Thermochromatium tepidum ATCC 43061: one gene and its partner. The protein of the gene in region 1 binds, or shares a complex with, the protein of each later gene. Links are inferred from orthologs where the notes say so. Each region holds a gene or a part of one and is shown on either strand. Other genes may lie near its edges. The genes, in order: E6P07_RS09135 and E6P07_RS12485.

Region 1 (10,125 bases):
ATGCGGCGTGCCTGCACGCGCCGTCACGCGCCAATCCATGTTGCGCGGATCGTCGCCCGGCAGATAGACGCGCGACTCGTCGAACTCCATGCCGCGCCCACGAAAGCGCGACAGATGTCCGCCGCTACGGGTGGCCAGTACCCGACCACGCGGGGCCAGATCCAGCCGTCGCGCCTGGGCACGGAGCGCGATGAGCGCCTTGAGATCGGCGCAGAGGCCTGCTTGAGTCCGGTCGTTCGAATCCGCCATGCCCAAGCCTCGCTCAGGGTGCCGGGACGTGCGCCAGCAGCGCCTGGATGAAGTCGTCCGGTCGACGCCCCTCGGCCTCGGCCTCGTAAGACAAGAGCACCCGATGGCGCAGCACATCGGGCAGGAGCGTCTGGATATCCTCGGGCGAGACGAAGTCGCGTCCCGCGAGCCAGGCACGGGCGCGCGCGCAGCGGTCGAGCGCGATGGTCGCCCGTGGACTGGCGCCGAATCTCAGCCAGCCGTCGAGCGCGCGCGCATAGGCGCCGGGGCGGCGCGTGGCCATCACCAGATGCACTAGATAGTCCTCGACCTCGGGGGCCAGGTAGAGCTCCAGGATCGCCCGCCGCGCCGCAAAGACCTCGGCCTGGGTCAGGACCAGCCTGGGCGTATCGTCCGGCACAGACCGTGCCCGATCGCGATTGAGCCGCAGGATGGCGCGCTCGGTCTCCAGATCGGGGTAATCGACGCGCACATGCAGCAGGAAGCGATCGAGCTGGGCCTCGGGCAGCGGATAGGTGCCCTCCTGCTCGATCGGGTTCTGGGTGGCCATGACCAGAAAGAGCTCGGGCAGCGGGTAGGTCTCGCGCCCAACCGTGACCTGACGCTCACCCATGGCCTCTAGCAGCGCCGACTGCACCTTGGCCGGGGCGCGGTTGACCTCGTCGGCGAGCAGCAGGTTGTGGAAGATGGGACCGCGATCGAAGCGAAAGCTGCCGTCGTGCGGGCGGTAGATCTCGGTTCCGGTGAGATCGGCCGGCAAGAGATCGGGTGTAAACTGGATGCGATGGAAGTCGCCCTCCAGCCCGGCGGCGAGCTGCTTGACCGCCGTGGTCTTGGCCAGACCCGGGGCCCCCTCGACCAAGAGATGCCCATCGGCCAGTAGGGCGATCAGCAACCGCTCGATCAGGCCCTGTTGCCCGAGGACGGCACGTGCGATCTGATCGCGCAGTGCCGCGAAACGCCGGGCCAGAGCGGCTTGGCCATTCGTCCGGGCGTCCGCGCCCTTGTTCAAGTCCCCCTTGTTCGAGTCCAGGTTGGGGCTTTGTTCCAAGGCTCGCCTCCTCATAGATCTCACACGCCTGCGACCCCCGGCCAGCGGCTATGGATGGCCGATCGGGACATTAGATTTGCAGGTTTTATCGAGCGACGCGGTTAAAACTTTTTAAGGTCGATGAATTGTGGATGACACGCCCGCCCCCTATCCTGGTTCGGCCATCCCAGCTCCACAACAGAGGACGACACCATGATCCGATCCAATCGGATCGCCGCTTGCGCCATCGCCGCGCTCTTTGCCGGCGCATCCTTCACCACACGTGCCTGGTGGGGCGGCCCTGGCGATGGCAACGGCCTCTGGGACAACAGAGGCGACATGTTCGGCGATGGCTATGGCGACTTCAACATGAATATGAGCGGCGGCGGACGCGGTTATGGCCGTGCCTACAATCGCGGCTATGGCTATGGCGTTCCCTACGGCGGCTATGGAATGCCCTATGGCGCGGTTCCGCCCCAGATGCCCGCTGCTCCTGCCCAACGACAAGCGACCCCAAGCCGTGAGATCTGGCCCTCCCAGTGAGCGGTCTGGCCGCGAGCGATCGCGTCCACATTGAAAAGACGCCTCGGGCTCTTCCCGAGCCGAGGCGTTTGGCCTGCCGGAGACGATGCACCCTGGCGGCTAGAGGCCGAGCATCTTTTCCAGATAGTGGATGTTGGCGCCGCCGGCCAGGAAGCCACCATCGCGCATGATCGAGCGATGGAGCTTGATATTGGTGTTGATGCCCTCGATGACCGTCTCGCGCAGGGCATTGCACATGCGCGCGATCGCCGCTTCGCGATCCTCACCATGGGCGATGAGCTTGCCGATCATCGAATCATAGTGACAGGGCACGGTATAGCCTGAGTAGATATGGGTATCGATCCGTACCCCAGGACCGCCCGGGGCATGGAAATCGGTGATCTTGCCCGGACTGGGCAAGAAGGTGTCTGGGTGCTCGGCGTTGATGCGACACTCGATGGCATGTCCGCGCATCTGGATGTCTTCCTGCCGATAGCGCAGCGGCTCGCCGGCGGCAATCAGGATCTGCTCCTTGACGATATCCACCCCCGTGACCATCTCGGTGACCGGATGCTCGACCTGGACGCGGGTGTTCATCTCGATGAAATAGAACTGCCCGTTTTCATAGAGGAACTCGAACGTCCCCGCCCCGCGGTAGCCGATCGAACGACAGGCCGCGGCGCAGCGCTCGCCGATCGCACGGCGCTGTTCCTCGGTGATCCCGGGCGCGGGCGCCTCTTCCACCACCTTCTGATGCCGCCGCTGCATCGAGCAGTCGCGCTCGCCGAGATGGATGGCATTGCCCATCTGGTCGGCCAGGACCTGGAACTCGATATGACGCGGGTTTTCCAGATATTTCTCTAGATAGACCGTATCGTTATTGAAGGCCGCCGCCGCCTCGGCCTGGGTGAGGGCGATCGCGTTGAGCAGGGTCGCCTCCGAGTGCACCACGCGCATCCCGCGCCCACCACCGCCTCCGGACGACTTGATCATGACCGGATAGCCGATCTCGCGCGCGATCTCGAGTGTCCGCTTTTTGTTGTCGTCGATCGGACCGTCGGAGCCGGGCACGCAGGGCACGCCAGCGGCCTTCATGGCCGCGATGGCCGAGACCTTATCGCCCATGAGCCGAATGGTCTCGGGACGCGGGCCAATGAAGATGAAGCCCGACTTCTCGACCCGCTCGGCGAAGTCGGCGTTTTCCGACAGAAAGCCATAGCCGGGATGGATGGCCACCGTGTCCGTGACCTCGGCGGCGCTGATGATGGCCGGGATATTGAGATAACTCTGGAGCGCTGGGGCCGGGCCGATGCAGACCGACTCATCGGCCAGCAGCACATGCTTGAGATCGCGATCGGGCTCGGAGTGGACGGCGACCGTCTTGATGCCGAGCTCACGACAGGCACGCAGGATGCGCAGCGCGATCTCACCCCGGTTGGCGATCAGAACCTTCTCGATCATGGCGGGCATGATGGCAGACCTCAGTCGATCAGGAACAGCGGCTGGTTGTACTCCACCGGCTGTCCGTTCTCGACCAGGATGCGCCTGACCGTCCCTGCGTACTCGCTCTCGATCTGGTTGAGGATCTTCATCGCCTCGATGATGCAGAGCGTATCGCCCGGCTTGACCGTCTGCCCCTCCTCGACGAAGGGTTTGGACGTCGGCGAGGGCGCGCGATAGAAGGTCCCGACCATGGGTGAACGCACCAGGTGACCAGTGGTTTGGTCCTCGTCCTCGTCATCTACCGACTGGGCGGTCGGTGTGGCGACCGGCGGCGGGGCGGTGCCCACCGTGGGCATCGGCATCCCCGGGGGTAGGTAGAAGGGCATCGCCGTACCGCCGCTCGGTTGGCGGCTGATGCGCACCGATTCCTCGCCCTCGTGGATCTCGATCTCGGTGACATCGGATTGTCCCAACAGCTCGATCAGCTTCTTGACCTTGCGAATGTCCATGGTGTCAGTGGTTCTCGTTCGTTGGATCCTGGGCCAGTCGACCGAGCGCGGCGCTTAGCGCCAGCGCATACCCCTCGGCCCCGAGCCCGCAGATCACGCCCACCGCGATGTCGGAGAAATAGGAGTGGGTGCGGAAGGGCTCGCGGGCGTACACGTTCGACAGGTGTACCTCGATGAAGGGGATGGCCACGGCCAGCAGGGCATCGCGCAAGGCGACGCTGGTGTGGGTAAAGGCAGCCGGATTGATGAGGATGAACTGCACCCCATCGCGCCCAGCCTGATGGATGGTCTCGATCAGGACGTGCTCGGCGTTGCTCTGCACGAAGGTCAATTCATGGCCGGCTTCCCGGGCCATGGCCACAAGCCGGTGCTCGATGTCGGCCAGGGTGGCGCGCCCATAGTGACCGGGTTCGCGGGTGCCGAGCAGATTGAGATTGGGTCCGTTCAGGACCAGGATCGAGGCCATGGCGCCAATCGCTTGCAGACCAAAGAAGATAAGGAGACGCATCATTGCCATCCGGAGGAAATCGGCGGCAAATCATGCCAAATTGTGCGGATTTCGCAGGATCTTGTCCAGCAAGGATCAGGGTGTGCGTGAGACGTGCGGTCCATCCTTCACGAGCAGCGAGTCCAGGTAATGGGTCAGTTCCTCGGTGCTCAGTTCGCCGATCTGACTGTGGACACGCCGCCCATGCCGATCGAAGATCAGGGTGAAGGGCAGCACTTCGAGCCGGTTGCCGAGTCTCACCGAGAGTTCGAGCACCTCGGGCGTGGCGATCAGGAGCGGATAATTGACCGGGTGCGCGGCGACGAAGGCGCGCACCTCCTCGACCCGATCGACGGCGATGCCGACAAACTGTACGCCGGATTCGCGCAGCCGTTCCTGAGCCTCGACGAACCTCGGGATTTCGGACAAACAGGGCGGACACCAGGTGGCCCAGAAGTTGACCACCAGCACCTTGCCGGCCCAGGCACTGCTGGAGACCTGGCGTCCTTCAAGGTCTTGCAAACGCAAATCGGGCAGGGTGTCGAGCGACTCGTTTGGGCGCTCGGCCTGTCCGCCGCTGTTGGTGCCCTCGACATCGATCCAGTGCTGACCGACGATGGCCGCCCCGATACTGATACCAGCGGCAAGCACAGTGACCAGGATGACTTTCAAGGCTTTCATGGCGCAACCTGACGCAGATGACGGGCGAAGGGTTCGGCGGGTTTGAAGCCCACCAGACGAAAGTGGGTCAGTTCCCGACCCGCGCGATCGAAAAACAGGATCGCCGGAGGTCCAGGCAGACCGAAACGACCCTGGATCAGGGCGCGATCCTCGGCATCGTTGGCCGTGACGTCGGCCTGGAGCCGAACGAAGCGCCTCAGCTCGGCCATCACGGACGGATCGCTGAAGGTGTAACGCTCCATCTCTTGGCAGGAAACACACCAGTCGGCATAGAAGTCAAGCAGCACCGGTTGGCCGTCCGACCGCGCCTGAGCGAGCTCGCGCTCCAGGTCGGCCACGGATTTGATGCGTTTGAACCCGAGCTGCTCGACCCCGCCCCCAGGGATCAGCCCCCGCAGCGGCTGGAGCGTGTCGCGCCCGCCGGCCGCGGCGCCGATCAGCATGAGCGCGCCATAGATCAGCAGCACCAGACCTAGCCCCTTCCATAGCTTGAACCAGGCATTCGCGCCTGGCTGGAGCTGGTTGAGTGCGCCCATATAGACTGCCGAGCAGATCAGCAGCAGCGCCCAGAGCACCATCGCGAGCGCCGGCGGCAGGAGGCGTTCGAGCATCAGGATCGCCACACCCAGCAGCGCCACACCGAACACGGCCTTGACGGTATTCATCCAGGCCCCAGCGCGTGGTAGATAGCGACCGACCGAGGTGCCGATGAGGATCAGGGGCACACCCATGCCGAGACTGAGTGCAAACAACGCCAACCCGCCGAGCAGTGCATCCCCGGTGTGGCCGATGTAGATCAGCGCCCCGAACAGCGGCGGTGCCACGCAAGGCCCCACGATCAGGGCCGAGAGCAGACCCATGATGGCCACACCGATCAGGGTCCCGCCCTGCTGACGGTTGCTCAGCTCGGCAAGCTTGGATTGCAGGCTGGAAGGCAATTGCAGCTCGTAGAAACCGAACATCGACAGCGCCAGTCCCACGAACACCAGGGCAAAGGCGGTCAGGATCCAGGGATTCTGAAAGGCGGCCTGGAGATTGGCCCCCAATAGTCCGGCGAGCACGCCGACGAGGGTATAGGTCAGGGCCATCGCCAGCACATAGACCAGCGACAGCACGAACGCCTTGCGCGTGGTCAGCCCCGCGCCCTGGCCGGCGATGATGCCCGAGAGGATCGGGATCATCGGAAAGACGCAGGGCGTGAAGGCCAAGAGCAACCCGAAACCGAAGAAGACGGCGATGATCACCCACAGCCCCTCGCCGGCGAGCACGGCGGCGATTCGGTCCTGTTCGGAGACCGGCGGGCCGCTCCCGCCTGGGTCATTGACCGGCGCGGCCTGCACGATTGCCGCATCCTCCGCAACCGACTGGCTCGTCGTCATCGTCGCGGCATCGGCCAGCGTGGCCGGCGCTTCGGGCAGATTGAGCGTGATACGCCGGCTCTGCGGCGGATAGCAGATCCCGATCTCGGCACAACCCTGATATTTGACGATCAGGGTTGCTGTGATCGGCGCAGTCGTTACGCGCTGGAGCTGCACGGTCAGATCCAGTCGGCCCTGATGGATCTCGACATCGCCGATGGAGCCGTCGGGCAATACCGAATCATGCTTGAGCGTGCCCGCCGGACGTTCGATGGTACCGAGCGCGACATCCGGCGAATCGACGAGCGCGATCTCGATCAGATCGGCATAGAGATAGGTTCCGGGCGCGATGTCCCAGGTGAGCCGAACGCGATCGGGCGCCTCGACCTCGGCCTGCACGCGAAAGGCCTGCTCGACCTCGGGGATGTCCTCCGTGCCAGACAGACCGCGAGCCGGCGGCACTGAGGTCAGCAGATCGGCCAGACGACGCGGTTTGTCCCCGGTCGTCGCCGGGGCAGCGACGGGGAGTCTGGCTGCCGGCTCGGGCAACGCCAGCGTCAGTGTCTCACGATGCGGCGGGTAGCAGAATCCGGCGTCGGCGCACCCCTGTGAATCGATCCGCAACCTCAGACGATTGTCCGAGTCCGGTGCGCGCGTGATCGGTAGATCGACCACCAGGCGCCCACGGTAGATCTCGACCTCGCCGAAGAACTCGTCCTGTTTGATCTCGGCCTCGGGCAGGACCGCCGTGCCGAGCCTGATGCCAGGCGTCTCGGAGTCGAACCTGAGCTTGCTCTTGTAGAGATAGTAACCGTCCGCCGTATCCCAGACGACGCGCACCGCTTCCGGCCCGATCACCTCGGCGCTGACCGGAAACGCCTGCTCCTGGCTCAGGAAGTCATCGGCCAGGGCTTGAGTACCGTCCAAGGCCGCCACCAGCCACAGCCACGCCCCGGCCAAAAACCACGGTCGCTTCACGAGTCCTGCTCCACGGCGTTCACGCATTCGCTCACCCAATTCAGATAGTCGCTCGACCCCGAGACGATGGGGAGGGCGATGATCTCCGGTACCTCGTAGGGATGCAACAGGCGCAGCCGGTCAGTGAGCGGCTCGACACGCGCCTCGACGGTCTTGATCAGCAGCAGCACCTCCGAGTCACGCTGGATACATCCCTCCCAACGATAGATCGAGATCAGGCCAGGCAGCAGATTGACACAGGCAGCCAACCGCTCCTCGACCAGGGTCTCGGCCAGACCCAGGGCCGTGTCTCGGTCGGGACAGGTACAGAGGATCAAACGATGCGGCAACGACATAGACGGTAAACTCGATCTTGCTTGGACTGGATCTCGCCGACAGGTTAAGGTTTCGGCCAACCGTCGGAGTCGACGAACGACCGACTCTGACCGCGCCGACCGCGATAGATTCCATCTTCTGAAAGCCCAGTCATCCAACGGAGCCCCCATGGTGCCACTGCTGTTATTGCTCTTCATCGGCTTGCCGCTGACCGAGCTCTATGTCCTGATTCAGGTTGGCGCCAAGATCGGCGCCCTCTCGACCATCCTGCTCTCGATCCTGACCGCTGTCATCGGCGTCTGGCTGGTTCGCCATCAGGGCTTCGGTATCCTCATCCGGATGCGCGACCTGCTCGAGCGTGGCGCGGTGCCCGCCATCGAGCTACTGGATGGGGCGCTGGTCCTCGTCGCCGGACTCTGCCTGATCCTGCCCGGTTTCTTGACCGACAGTCTAGGCTTCCTGCTCCTGATCCCACCGCTACGCCACCGGCTGATCGAGCACTACATCCAGCTCCAGTCCATGCACCTGCAAGCGTCCGGTAAGGTCTGGACCGAGACCCGGGTGATCGAGGGCGAGTTCCGCCGCGACGACTGACACACCACACCCAACGTCCGAATCTATGCACCTGTCCTGGACGCACCAGATTGCCAAGGCACTCGTCAGTGGACGACCGACCCCAGCCCTGGAGCTCCATCTCGATGAGCTGCTCATCTGGCTGAGCAATCCGGACAATCCGCGCGTCGCCGAGCTGGAACGCGCCATCGAGCGGCGGCTGACGCGCGATCAGGCCAGCGCCAGCGCCTACCGCCTGCTCGACCAGCAGTTCTTCGCCGATGAGAACCCGCCCACACCCGCGAGTCTGGGGTTTGCGCCCGGTACCACCCTCACACAGGCCAAGCAGCGTTATCGTCGGCTGATGCAGGTCTATCACCCAGACCGACACCCTAAACGCGCTGCCTGGGCGACCCGTCGCACCGAGCAGATCAACCGTGCCTTCACCGCCTTCCAGCGTGGCGAGAGCGGCGCGGTGCGCCCCGGCAACCGGAAGGGACAGACGCGCCGAACGGCGGCCAGGCCATCCTACAGACGTCTACCGCCGACCTGGCTGCCGCCGGCGTTGAGAGACCGGATTGCGCCGGCCTGGATCTGGATCCATGATCGCTGGATCGGGCGTACGCCGATCCAACGGCGACTGTCGATCGCGGCGGCCATGGCCTGCGTTCTGATACTCACAGTCGCACTCTGGCCCGAGAAGCCACCCAGGCCGGTCCCCAGGATCGTCCATCATCCATCCGGGATCGAGCCGCCCACAAGGCTTGCAGATAGACCGACACCTAGGCCCAAACCCCAGCCGCCAGCGATCGCCACGACCGCGCCGACGCCCGAGGCGAAGGCGGCGCCGCAGCCGAGCATCATCCCGACGATGCGCGCGCCGGCTGATTCGCCCAGCGGGGCGCCCCAGCAAGACACCGCCCCACCCAACCTGGAGTTGGGCGGCACACCCGAGTCGGTAGACGGTAAGAGACAGATTCAGATCGCCCCGGCACCTCAGCCGGAGCCGCAAACGGTCGCCACCACGCCAGGGAATCTCGGGGCGTTGCCCCCACCTGCCACGACGCCCCCAGCCGAGACCTCCGCCGCGAGGCGTCCTGACCGCATGACCCCGCTCGCCCCCTGGGCCGACATCCCCCCAGCGGCCCCGCCCGCGCCGCCCACGCCCCCGACCCCGCCTCTGGCCCAGGGTCCGGTTTCCGCCGTCAGGTCCGGTGACACGGCACTTGCCGACGACTGCCGGAACGCCCCCGAGATCCTGACCCGATTCCAGCACGCCTATCAGGCCGGCGCGCTCGACCCGCTGATGGCGCTTTATAGTCCGCTGGCCAAGGAGAACGAGCTGGCAACCTGGTTCGCCATCCGTCAGACCTATGCCGAGTGGTTCCGCATCACCGCGTCCCGGCGCATCGATTTTGAGCAGATCCAGGTCCAGCCCATTGCCGACAGCCAGCGCTGTGCCCTCATGGCCGTGTTTCAGGTCAGCTATCTCGACCAAGAGTCGCGCTCGGTGACCCTGGCGGGGATCATCGAGCTGCTACTCGAACGCAAGGACTCAAACTGGCTCATCCTCAGGGCACGCTATTGAGCGCGAGGCGTCGGTCTGCCTTCAAGCATACTCATCGATCCCCAGGAAGGATTGCAGCCCTTCGCGTCGCTCCAACCGCTGGGCCGCCGCATAGGCCGCCAAGGCGCGTCGCACCTGGCCATCGCCGATCATCACCCTGACCGGCGCACTGTAGGGGCGTTGACGCAAAGAAGACATCTCGGCGGGTTCGACCCGGGTCACCGGGCGTGCGATCAGTGCATCGGCTTGGGTTCGGGCGACCTCTGGGTGGGCGATCGGGAGCGTCCGTTCCCAAGGTGACTCGGAAACGATGGCATGGGACAGCGAAACCGATGAACCGAGGATCCGCATCTGAAACAGATTTGACATCCTCCCTAGCCTGAAGGCCAGGGATCCCGAAGGCGCTTGACCCAGGCATCAACGCTGGATGATGC
Region 2 (10,013 bases), 700 kb from region 1 along the record:
GCCCAGCGGCGAGCGCGCTCTCTGAGGCCACCTCGAGCCCCATCGCGGCCCCCACCGAGCGGATGAAGGGCGCCACGGTCAGAGCGGCGAAGAAGCCGTAGACCACGGTTGGGATCCCGGCCAGCACCTCGAGGATCGGTTTGGCCGCGGCGCGTACCTGGCGACTGGCGTATTCGGACAGATAGATGGCCGACAGCAAGCCAATGGGCACGGCCACCAGCATGGCGATCACCGAGATCATCAATGTGCCGGTGAAGAGCGGAATGGTACCGAATGCACCAGAGGCGCCGACCTGATCTGAGCGCAGTGCGATCTGCGGACTCCAGTTGGTGCCAAAAAAGAACTCCAGCGGCGAGACCATCTGGAAGAAGCGCAGCGACTCAAACACCACCGAGAGCACGATGCCGAGCGTGGTCAGGATGGCGATCGAGGAGAAGACGATCATGCTGATCAAGAAGATCGACTCGACCCGATTGCGCGCACGCATCCGCGGCTGCGTCCGCAACCAAGCGAAGGCGGACCCACTAAGCGCCAGCGCCAACACGGCCGCCCACATCGCCCACTGGGACACTGACTGGAGCTGGTTGTAATGATCGGCGGCGGCCTGGATCTCGGGTGTCACCTGGGCCGAGACGATATTGCCGGTGGCCAGGTTACGGATATCGTTGATGAGCAAACTGATTTGACCGCTGGAGAGTCCCTCCCGCACCCCCGGGGGCAGACTGTTCGTCACCAGACCAATGATGATCTGGTCCTGAAAACCGATCCAGAGCCCCATGAGCAGCAGAGCGGGAATACCGGCCCAGAGCGCGGCGTAAAGACCATAGTAGGCTGGCAGCGAATGCAGGTGTTTCATCTGGGCCGGGCCGCCTACGGTCATGATGGCGCGCCGACGTCCGAGTTGATAGGCCAAGGTCATAACCGTCAGCACGACGAGCATGAGGATCCAGGAATACATCGGAATCTCGTCTGGGTGTGAAATGCAAAAGCCGATGCCTAAGAGAATCAGGCATCGGCAACACTGCGTGAGGCGTCCTGTGACACCTTACTTGGCGGGCTTCTCCATCGACTTGAGCGACCGAGCCGCCTCGGCGACGGCCTTGCGCTCGGCATCCGGTAGGGCGATCAGGCCCTTGTCAGCCAGGTAGCCATTCGGACCCCAGGCCTTTTCGCTGGTGAATTCCTTCACGTATTCCTCAATGCCGGGAATGGTGCCGACATGGGCCTTCTTGACATAGAAATAGATCGAGCGCGATACCGGGTAGGACCCCTGTGAAATGGTCTCATAGGTCGGGGCAACGCCGTTGATCTTGGCGCCCTGGACCTTGTCGGTGTTCTGATCCAGGAAGCTGTAGCCGAAGATGCCGAGTGCGCTCGGGTTGGCCACCAGTTTCTGGACGATCAGGTTGTCGTTCTCCCCGGCCTCAATATAGGCACCGTCCTCACGGATACCCTGACAGACGGCCTTGTGCTTCTTTTCATCGGACTTTTTGAGTTCCTTGATCTGGGGGATGCTGTTGCAGCCCCCTTCCATGGCCAGTTCAACGAAGGCGTCACGGGTGCCGGAGGTCGGGGGCGGACCCAGCACCTCGATCTTGAGGTCCGGCAGCTCGGGGTTGACATCCTTCCAGGTCTTGTAGGGGTTGGCCATGAAGCCACCCTTGCCATCCGGCACATCCTTGGCAAGGGCCAGATAGACATCCTTGAGACTCAGATCCCAGGCGCCGGCCTTTTTGGAATTGGCGATGACGATACCATCAAAGCCGATCTTGACCTCGGTGATCTCCTTGACCCCGGCGGCCTGGCAGGCCTCATATTCGCTGAGCTTCATCGGGCGCGAGGCATTGGTAATGTCCGGATGCTCGACGCCCACGCCGGCGCAGAACAGCTTCATGCCGCCACCGGTACCGGTCGACTCAACCTTGGGGGTCTTGAATTTGGTGGTGCGACCGAAGGTCTCGGCCACGGCGGTCGAGAAGGGGAATACGGTCGAGGAGCCGACGATGTAGAGGTTATCGCGGGCCATGGCTTGGGCCGATAGGGTGGTTGCGGCCAGGGTCATGGCTGCGGCGATCAGGGACCTGTTCATGGGCTGTAATCTCCTACAAGTGGATGAAATCACACGGAGCTCTATTGTCGCCATGACTCGTTCCCATTGTATGAATAAAAGATGACAATCTTATGACTGCCCCAGCGGCGCGACGACAGGATCAACCCTGATCCCCAGGGATCGACTCCCGCGGCGGACCGGACTCGCCCTGTAATTGTCCCAGCGAACGGATCAGACGCAGACTGGTATTGAAGAAATCCTCCTGCGGCTGCTTCTCGCACAGCGAACCGATACGTAGCATGGCTGCATCCAGCTCGCCGCCCTTGAGCACGTCGTGCCCCACCGCCAGGTTCAGGCCTGTGACCAAGCCCGCCAGCCACTGGCGGTAAAGCCGATATTCCTCGCTGGCGATCTCGACCGGCGTGCCTGGTCCGGGCAGGCTGGCAAGATAGGCCGCGCAACTCTTGACTCCCTGCCCCCAGAGCGCGGGTGCGACGGTTGGCTCGGCCGCATGGACCGGCAAGGGCGCGCTCAGAGCCAGACCGGCCGCGCACGTCAGCCGAACAAGAGAATAATGATCAACCATGGCAAGGTTCCTGAAAAAGGTTGGCCGCGATGACAGCGATTTATCGGGTATGATCGCCGGATTTTTCGGTTTCGAGCAATGAGCCATGCGCGTCTTGAAGATCTCTGATGTCTATTTCCCCCGTGTGACCGGCGTTTCGACCTCGATCCAGACCTTTGCGCGTGAACTCAGCGCCAAGGGGCACGAGGTTACCTTGATCGCGCCCGACTATGGCTCACGTGAGTATTATGCAGGCGCCGACGCATCCTTCGAGATCATCCGTATCCCATCGCGCTATTTGCCGATCGACCCCGAGGATCGCATCCTCCAGCCGTTCAAGATTCGCCGTCTGACGGACACACTCAGGGGACGCGGATTCGATTTGATCCACATCCACACGCCTTTCATTGCCCACTATTCAGGACTCGCGCTGGCTAAACGGCTTGGGTTGCCCGTGGTCGAGAGCTATCACACCTTTTTCGAACAATACCTGCATCACTATGTCCCTTGGGTTCCGGCGCGCTGGATGCGTGGCGCGGCGCGTCATTTTTCGACCAATCAATGCAATGGCGTCGATGCACTCGTGGTGCCCTCGCAGGCCATGCTCGATGTACTCCGGGACTATGGTATCCAAACCCCGGCCGAGGTCATCCCGACCGGGATCGATTTGGATCAGTTCAGCCGAGGCGATGGGCAGCGTTTCAGGGCGTGTTATGACATCCCGCCCGAGCGCCCGGTGCTGGTGCTGGTGAGTCGGCTCGCCTTCGAGAAGAACATCGAGTTCATCCTACGCGCACTGGTCAGGATCAAGACCGAGGTCCCGGACGTGCTGCTGGTGATCGCCGGTGAGGGTCCGGCCCAGCGCGATCTGGAGCAACTGGCCGCGCACCTGGGTCTGACCGACAACACGCGCTTCTTGGGGTATCTCAATCGTGACGGCAGTCTGGAGGACTGCTATCGGGCCGGCGCGGCCTTCGTCTTCGCCTCGCGGACCGAGACCCAGGGATTAGTGCTGTTGGAGGCCATGGCGCTTGGCGTGCCCGTGGTCTCGACCGCCGTCATGGGCACCAAAGAGGTGCTGGGCGATGGACAGGGCGCGCTCATCGCCGAGGAGGACGAGGCAGACTTTGCGAGTAAGGTAGTGCGGCTGCTGAAGGAGCCCGCGCTGCGCCAGCGTCTGGCGCGCGAGGCGGTCGAGCATGCGCGTGATTGGTCGGCCCCGCTGCTGGCCGACCGTCTGCTGAGGTTCTATGAGCGGGTGATTGATCAGGCAAGGACATCGATCAGATGATCAAAGGACTCGGTCGATGCCTGCATCACCTTGGCCGAGGCCTCGACCTGGCGCAGGTTTTCGGTCTGATCGATCAGCGGCTTGCTGATGTCGCGCACCGATGAGCCTTCCGGTGGCCTGACGCCAGCACCCGCGATCTCACTGGCATTCTGACTCAAGCCATCCAGGCCGCGCTGCATCCCCATCCAACCGGCTTGGCCGACGATTCCGGTGATCATTGCGGTTCCTCCGTCACACATCATGGTCTTGATTAAAGATTAGTCTAGACGGACCGAGGGTGCTGGGATCGCGTACCGATGCGCGAGCCGTCTCAGGGTCCGCTCACCTGATCGACCATTGCGCGCTCACGAAGCAGCCGAGAGACCTCATCGCCCAGATAGCGATCGATCAGGGCGTGCCCGAGATAGATCAGGGGTGTGAGTGCGATGGCAATGATGAACTTATAGACATAGTTCACCGTGCCCACCGCGAGGAACAGCCCCATCGACCATTGCTGCGGCCCCAGCACAAAGGCGACATAGAGCACCACAAAGCTGTCGATGAACTGCGAGATGAGCGTCGATCCCGTTGCGCGCGCCCAGAGAGAGCGTTCCCCCGTAAAACGCCGGATGCGATGGAAGACGGCTACATCGACGATCTGACCGATCAGGAAGGCGACCACCGAGCCGATGATGATCCACAGGCTTTGGCCAAAGATGGCACTGAAGGCCGCCTGCATGTCCGGCACGCCCTGCCCGGACTGGATCCCAATCCACCAGTCGGCAGGCGCCAGCCCGATCGATAGATAGGCAAAACCGAAGGCATAGAGGATAAGCCCGACCGTGAGATAAGAAAGCAGCTTCACCCCACGCCGTCCGTAGTATTCGTTGATGATGTCGGTCATGATGAACACCACCGGCCAGAGCAGCACACCGGCGGTGAAGCTCAGTGAGCCAGATTGACCGAAGAGGTTCCAACCGAATGGCGCCAGTCCCAGGGTCGGTTCAAGGGCGAAGATCTTCACACCCAGGAACTCGGCGATCAGGGCGTTGCAGACGAAGAAACCACCGAGGACGATGAACAGCTTGGTCGAGCGGTCGAACATCCGGCCCTCAAACCGCCAGACGCGCCCCGATGCGCAACAGGGCGAGCGTGATGTTGTCGGTCCCGCCGCGCTCATTGGCCAACCGCACCAAGGCATCGGCCGCCGACTCAAGGGTTTCGTCCCCGATCGAGCTCAGAATCTGCATCAGCCAGTCATCCGGAACCAGACCACTCAGCCCATCGGTGCAGAACAGAAAGAGATCACCGCTGTCGATCGCGATCACATCGGACGAAACCGCCACACTTGGCGCCGTCCCCAGGGCGCGGGTCAGGATGTTTTCGCCGATCCCGTAGCGTCGGGCATCCTCGCGCGAGCTGAAAAACCCCTGATCGACGACCTCTTGGATAAAGGAGTGGTCGCGCGAGAGCTGGATCAGTTCATCATTACGCAACCGGTAGAGACGCGAGTCGCCGACATAGGCAAAGGCCAGCCAGTCCAGGCCAACCGCGCCCACGACCACGGTCGTCCCCATGCCGACGCAGGCGTGGTTCTCCTCGGCGTGGCGCAGGATGGCGATATTGGCCTCCTCGACGGCGGCCTGGAGATAGAGTCGCGCCTTCTCGGCAGTAGCGCTGACGCCGACACGCCTGTTGAAGCGATTGGCGATGGTCTCAGTGGCCAGTCGGCTGGCGACATGACCGGCCGTGGCCCCGCCGACACCATCGGCGACCACGACCAGACCAAACTCTGGACGCACGATCACGGCGTCTTCGTTGCGCTGGCGCACCCGCCCCTGATCGGTGCGCCAGGAAAAGTCGAGTGCGAAGGCACTGACAGGCTCGATGTCCATCATGGCGTGCTCGTGGCGGACAGGCGCTCAGTCGCTCGGCTGACCATTGAGCTTGGCGGCCAGGCGCTTGGGCTCGACATAGCCGGGGATCAGCTCGCCACGATCCGTGATGATCGCTGGGGTGCCGCGCAGACCGAAGTCGGCGGCGAGCGCCATGTGCTCGTCGACCGGGTTGTCACAGGTCTTGGAGGGAATCGACTCACCGGCCTTGGCCTTGGTCAAGGCCGTGCGACGGGCCTCTTCGTCACCGGCGCACCACACCGAGACGGCCTCGTCGAACGACTCGCTGCCCTTGCCGGCGCGCGGGAAGAACAGATAACGCACCCGGATGCCTTCCTTCTCGTAGTCGGCGATCTGGCTGTGCAGCTTGCGACAGTAGCCGCACTCGATGTCGGTGAAGACGGTGACGGTGTGCTTGGCGCCCTTGTCACCAAAGATCACCATGGCGTCCTCGCCAACGGCATCGACGAGTTGTTTGCGCGCCTGGGCCAAACGCGGTTCGGTGAGATCCTCGCGCGTCTTGAGATCGACGATTGGGCCGCTGATAAAGTGACGACCATCGGCGGTGATGTACATCAGATTGGGGCCGGCCATGACCTCGTAGAGTCCTTGGATCGGCGCAGGCTGGATGCTGGTGATCTTGAGGTCGGGTGCAACCTCTTTGAGCGCCGCGCGGATCTTGTGCTCGGCCTGATCAGGTGCAGCGAGGGTCAGGCTGCTGGTCGAGCAGGCGAGCGCAGCGGCCATCAAAAGGCGTTGGATGAATCTGTTCATGATCTCGGAACCCTAATCGCGGAAGTTGTTGAACTGTAACGGTAGACCCCAGTCACCGCCACGCAGGAGCGCGATGACCTCCTGGAGATCGTCGCGCTTCTTGCCGGTGACGCGGAGCTGATCGCCCTGGATCTGGACCTGCACCTTGATCTTGCTCGCCTTGACGGCCTTGACCAGTGCCTTGGCGGTGTCTGAGTCGACGCCCTGCTTGAGCCGGATCTCCTGACGTGCACGGCTCAGATTGGTCACGGGTTCGCCGGGATCAAGGCTCGCCAGGTCGATTCCGCGTTTGACCAGCTTCTGGCGCAGGATATCCATCATCTGCTGGAGGTGGAACTCCTGCTCGCCATTGAGCAGGATCCTGTCGTCGCTCAGATCGAAACTGGCTTTGACACCCTTAAAATCGAAGCGGGTACCGATCTCGCGATTGGACTGATCGACCGCGTTGCGCACCTCTTGCAGATCGATCTCGGAGACGACATCGAAGGAAGGCATGACCGGTACACCCTCGGTAGGGCGGTGTAAAGTGACGGATGACTTGAATGTTAACCCATTCGGAGGGGTTGTGGTGTCCTGGGATTGGGGTGCTTTTGGTCTTCAGCCGTCAGCCACGGGGGTGATGGCGAGCATGGAGCTGTTTGAGCCGTTCGCGCGCCACATGGGTATAGATCTGGGTGGTCGAGAGATCGCTATGACCAAGCAGCATCTGCACCACGCGCAGATCTGCGCCATGATTGAGCAGATGGGTGGCGAAGGCGTGGCGCAGGGTATGGGGCGAGAGCGGCTTGCGGATCCCGGCCTGGATGGCATAGCGCTTGATGAGCTGCCAGAAGGCTTGGCGGGTCATGCAGTCGCTACGGCGGGTCGGAAACAGGAAGTCGCTGACCCGTCCGCCGAGGATGTCGAGCCGCGGACCGCGCGTATAGTCGCGCAACCAGTCGCAGGCGTCCTCACCGAGCGGGACCAGGCGTTCCTTGCCACCCTTACCGAGGATGCGCACCACGCCCTGGGTCAGATTCACCTGACCAGGGGTGAGGTTGACCAGTTCGCTCACGCGCAGACCGCTGGCGTAGAGCACCTCCAGCATGGTGCGGTCGCGATGGCCGCGTGCGTCTTCGGTGTCCGGTGCGTTGAGCAGGGCCTCGACCTCGGCCTCACTCAGACTCTTGGGCAAGGGGCGCCCGAGTTTGGGTGCCTCGACACGGGCACTGGGATCGGCCTCGATCAGGCCGCGCCGGCGCAGATACTGATAGAACTGGCGCAGACAGGAAAGCAGACGGGCACTGGATCGCGGGTTGCGGCCCTGCTGGGCGAGCCGGGTCAGATAGTCGAGCAGATCGGCGCGCTCGGCCTCGAGCAGTGCACGTCCGCGCTCCTCACTCAGCCACTGGGCAAAGGCACGCAGATCGGATTGATAGGCCGCGAGCGTGTTCTGGCTTAGGCCGCGCTCCAGCCAGAGCGCGTCGGCGAAACCTTCGATCAGTGTTCGGTCGTCCATCCGGTCTTCAGGGCGGGCGTCGGCCCGAGCGTGCTGTCGGTCGGCGTTGAATACCGTAAAACGCCCTCGTGTTCCAGCAGCCAGCGCTTGATGGCAAGCCGCCGGCCCGTCCGGTCTCCGGCGAAGCCGCCTAGCCCATGCCGACCGACGACCCGATGACAGGGCACCACGATGGGACAGGGATTGGCGCGACAGGCCTGCCCGACGGCGCGCGCCGCACTGCCGAGTTCGCGGGCGATCTCGCCATAGGTGCATGTCTGGCCGACGGGAATGGTGCGCAACAGCGCCCACACCCGTTGCTGAAACCGGGTTCCGTTCAATTCCAGCGGCAGATCAAAGGGGGTGTCGGGCGCGCTGAAATAGGCCTCGAGTCGGCGCGTGATCGAGGGTGGCGGCTCACATCCTGAGGGTGGTGGGTGATGGGTTGGTGGCGGGTCCAGATCGATGCCGGTCAGGACATCGCCCCGCCAATGCAGACCCAACCAACCCAGCGGCGTCTCGATCAGACATTGGGCATCGTCGGATGTCATCTCGCTCTCCCGCGCGTCGATGGCGCTCGGCATCAGGGATCATCGGTAATAGGGTCGACGGACGGGTATACTGGCCTCAGAATCGGTGTCCCGATCCAGTCTCACTGGCCATGATCCATGGCCGCCATACCAAACACGAGACATCGCCCGATGAACGAACGCTTTTGGGAAACCACGCCCCTGAACGAACTGACCGCCGAGCAATGGGAGTCGCTCTGCGACGGCTGCGGTAAGTGCTGTCTGGAGAAGTTCGAAGACGAGGAGACCGGCAACATCGTCTACTCGCGCGTGGCCTGCGCCCTGCTCGATCTGGAGACCTGCCGCTGCCGTCGCTACGCCGAGCGCGCCCGGTACATGCCCGATTGCGTGACCCTCGTCCCCCAGGTGCTGGTCTGGCCCAACTGGCTGCCGGAGACCTGCGCCTATCGGCTCCTGGCCGAGGGCAAACCGCTGCCGAGCTGGCATCCGCTCATCAGCGGCGATCCGGACTCGGTCCTGGAGGCCGGTCAGAGCGTACGTGGGCGGGTCATCGGACCTGAGACGGGCGAGGATCCACTCATGAACCTCATCGACTGGATTCGTTAGCCTTATAGTCGCGCGCTTCAACCCGACTCCAGGACGCGCGTCAGCAGGGCCATCTCGCCGACGGGTTCAGGCACTGGAATACGCACCCGCCAGCCTGAGCCGGGCGCGACCTCCAGCGGCTCGCCGCTCGGGGTCGTGAGCTGCTCCAGCCGGAAGATCCGCTTCCCGTTCGGTGTCATCAGCTCCAGGGTATCACCGAGCGCGAATCGGTTCCTGACCTCGACCTCAACCCAGCCCGGCGCGGCATCCCTCAGGTCGCCGATGAAGATCCGGCGCTGATGGCGCGAGGTGCCATCGCCATAGTTCTGGGTCTCGTCCGGGGCATGGCGACGATAAAAGCCCTCGGTATAGCCGCGATTGGCCAGTCCCTCTAGATCGCGCTTGAGTTCGGGCCTGAAGGGGCGACCGGCCAGGGCATCGTCGATGGCAGCGCGATAGGCCTGAGTGGCGCGTGCGACATAGTAGTGCGACTTGGTGCGCCGTTCCATCAGACTTACTCATTCCTGTTCACACAGGAACAAAGCTGACTTCCTGCTTCGCAGAGGCCGGTTTCGCCTTGAGCGTGCCCAAGGCCAGAGCCCACCTCTCCACAGGCTGTCACCGAGCAATCAGCTTGTCGCTGAAAGGGCTGGCAGCCGCCAACCGAACTCTCGGCCACTTTTTCAGATTGATCGCCGCGTTCACATCGCGGTCGTGGATACTTCCGCAATCCGGACACGTCCACTCACGCACCGACAGCGTCTGAGGACACACCCCTAAGAACTCGGCGGCCTCTTGGAGGCATGACCATCTTGCGGACATGCAGATATTACAACATTCTCGCAAAAAAGTTCAACTATTAACGAA

What was found.
Region 2: the proteins of E6P07_RS09135 (region 1) and E6P07_RS12485 are in contact, whole or in part, in a crystal structure (PDB 1JZD), measured with the Escherichia coli proteins. The link is inferred for Thermochromatium tepidum ATCC 43061 from one-to-one orthologs.

The regions. Positions count from the first base shown.
Region 1 is NZ_CP039268.1:1,986,227-1,996,351, forward strand. What follows is about bases 4,588-7,646. They hold E6P07_RS09135 (protein-disulfide reductase DsbD), read right to left. Parts: upstream 7,258-7,646; coding sequence 4,918-7,257; downstream 4,588-4,917. Other genes in these bases: E6P07_RS09130 (TlpA family protein disulfide reductase), read right to left, coding at 4,588-4,921; cutA (divalent-cation tolerance protein CutA), read right to left, coding at 7,254-7,592. In the rest of the region: E6P07_RS09100 (DUF58 domain-containing protein), read right to left, coding at 1-249; E6P07_RS09105 (AAA family ATPase), read right to left, coding at 263-1,261; E6P07_RS09110 (sulfur globule family protein), read left to right, coding at 1,493-1,822; accC (acetyl-CoA carboxylase biotin carboxylase subunit), read right to left, coding at 1,922-3,262; accB (acetyl-CoA carboxylase biotin carboxyl carrier protein), read right to left, coding at 3,283-3,753; aroQ (type II 3-dehydroquinate dehydratase), read right to left, coding at 3,758-4,219; more of E6P07_RS09130, read right to left, coding at 4,337-4,587; E6P07_RS09145 (FxsA family protein), read left to right, coding at 7,744-8,166; E6P07_RS09150 (J domain-containing protein), read left to right, coding at 8,192-9,712; E6P07_RS09155 (hypothetical protein), read right to left, coding at 9,734-10,060. UniProt on the Escherichia coli protein: Required to facilitate the formation of correct disulfide bonds in some periplasmic proteins and for the assembly of the periplasmic c-type cytochromes.
Region 2 is NZ_CP039268.1:2,686,526-2,696,538, forward strand. What follows is about bases 4,682-7,628. They hold E6P07_RS12485 (DsbC family protein), read right to left. Parts: upstream 6,555-7,628; coding sequence 5,808-6,554; downstream 4,682-5,807. Other genes in these bases: E6P07_RS12475 (queuosine precursor transporter), read right to left, coding at 4,682-4,990; E6P07_RS12480 (PP2C family protein-serine/threonine phosphatase), read right to left, coding at 4,998-5,780; E6P07_RS12490 (YajQ family cyclic di-GMP-binding protein), read right to left, coding at 6,567-7,049; xerD (site-specific tyrosine recombinase XerD), read right to left, coding at 7,159-7,628. In the rest of the region: phosphate ABC transporter permease subunit PstC, read right to left, coding at 1-958; E6P07_RS12455 (PstS family phosphate ABC transporter substrate-binding protein), read right to left, coding at 1,046-2,089; E6P07_RS12460 (hypothetical protein), read right to left, coding at 2,211-2,636; E6P07_RS12465 (glycosyltransferase), read left to right, coding at 2,722-3,906; E6P07_RS12470 (hypothetical protein), read right to left, coding at 3,882-4,124; more of E6P07_RS12475, read right to left, coding at 4,217-4,681; more of xerD, read right to left, coding at 7,629-8,052; E6P07_RS12500 (methylated-DNA--[protein]-cysteine S-methyltransferase), read right to left, coding at 8,034-8,615; E6P07_RS12505 (YcgN family cysteine cluster protein), read left to right, coding at 8,733-9,167; E6P07_RS12510 (U32 family peptidase C-terminal domain-containing protein), read right to left, coding at 9,185-9,655; E6P07_RS14245 (zinc ribbon domain-containing protein), read right to left, coding at 9,765-9,968. UniProt on the Escherichia coli protein: Acts as a disulfide isomerase, interacting with incorrectly folded proteins to correct non-native disulfide bonds.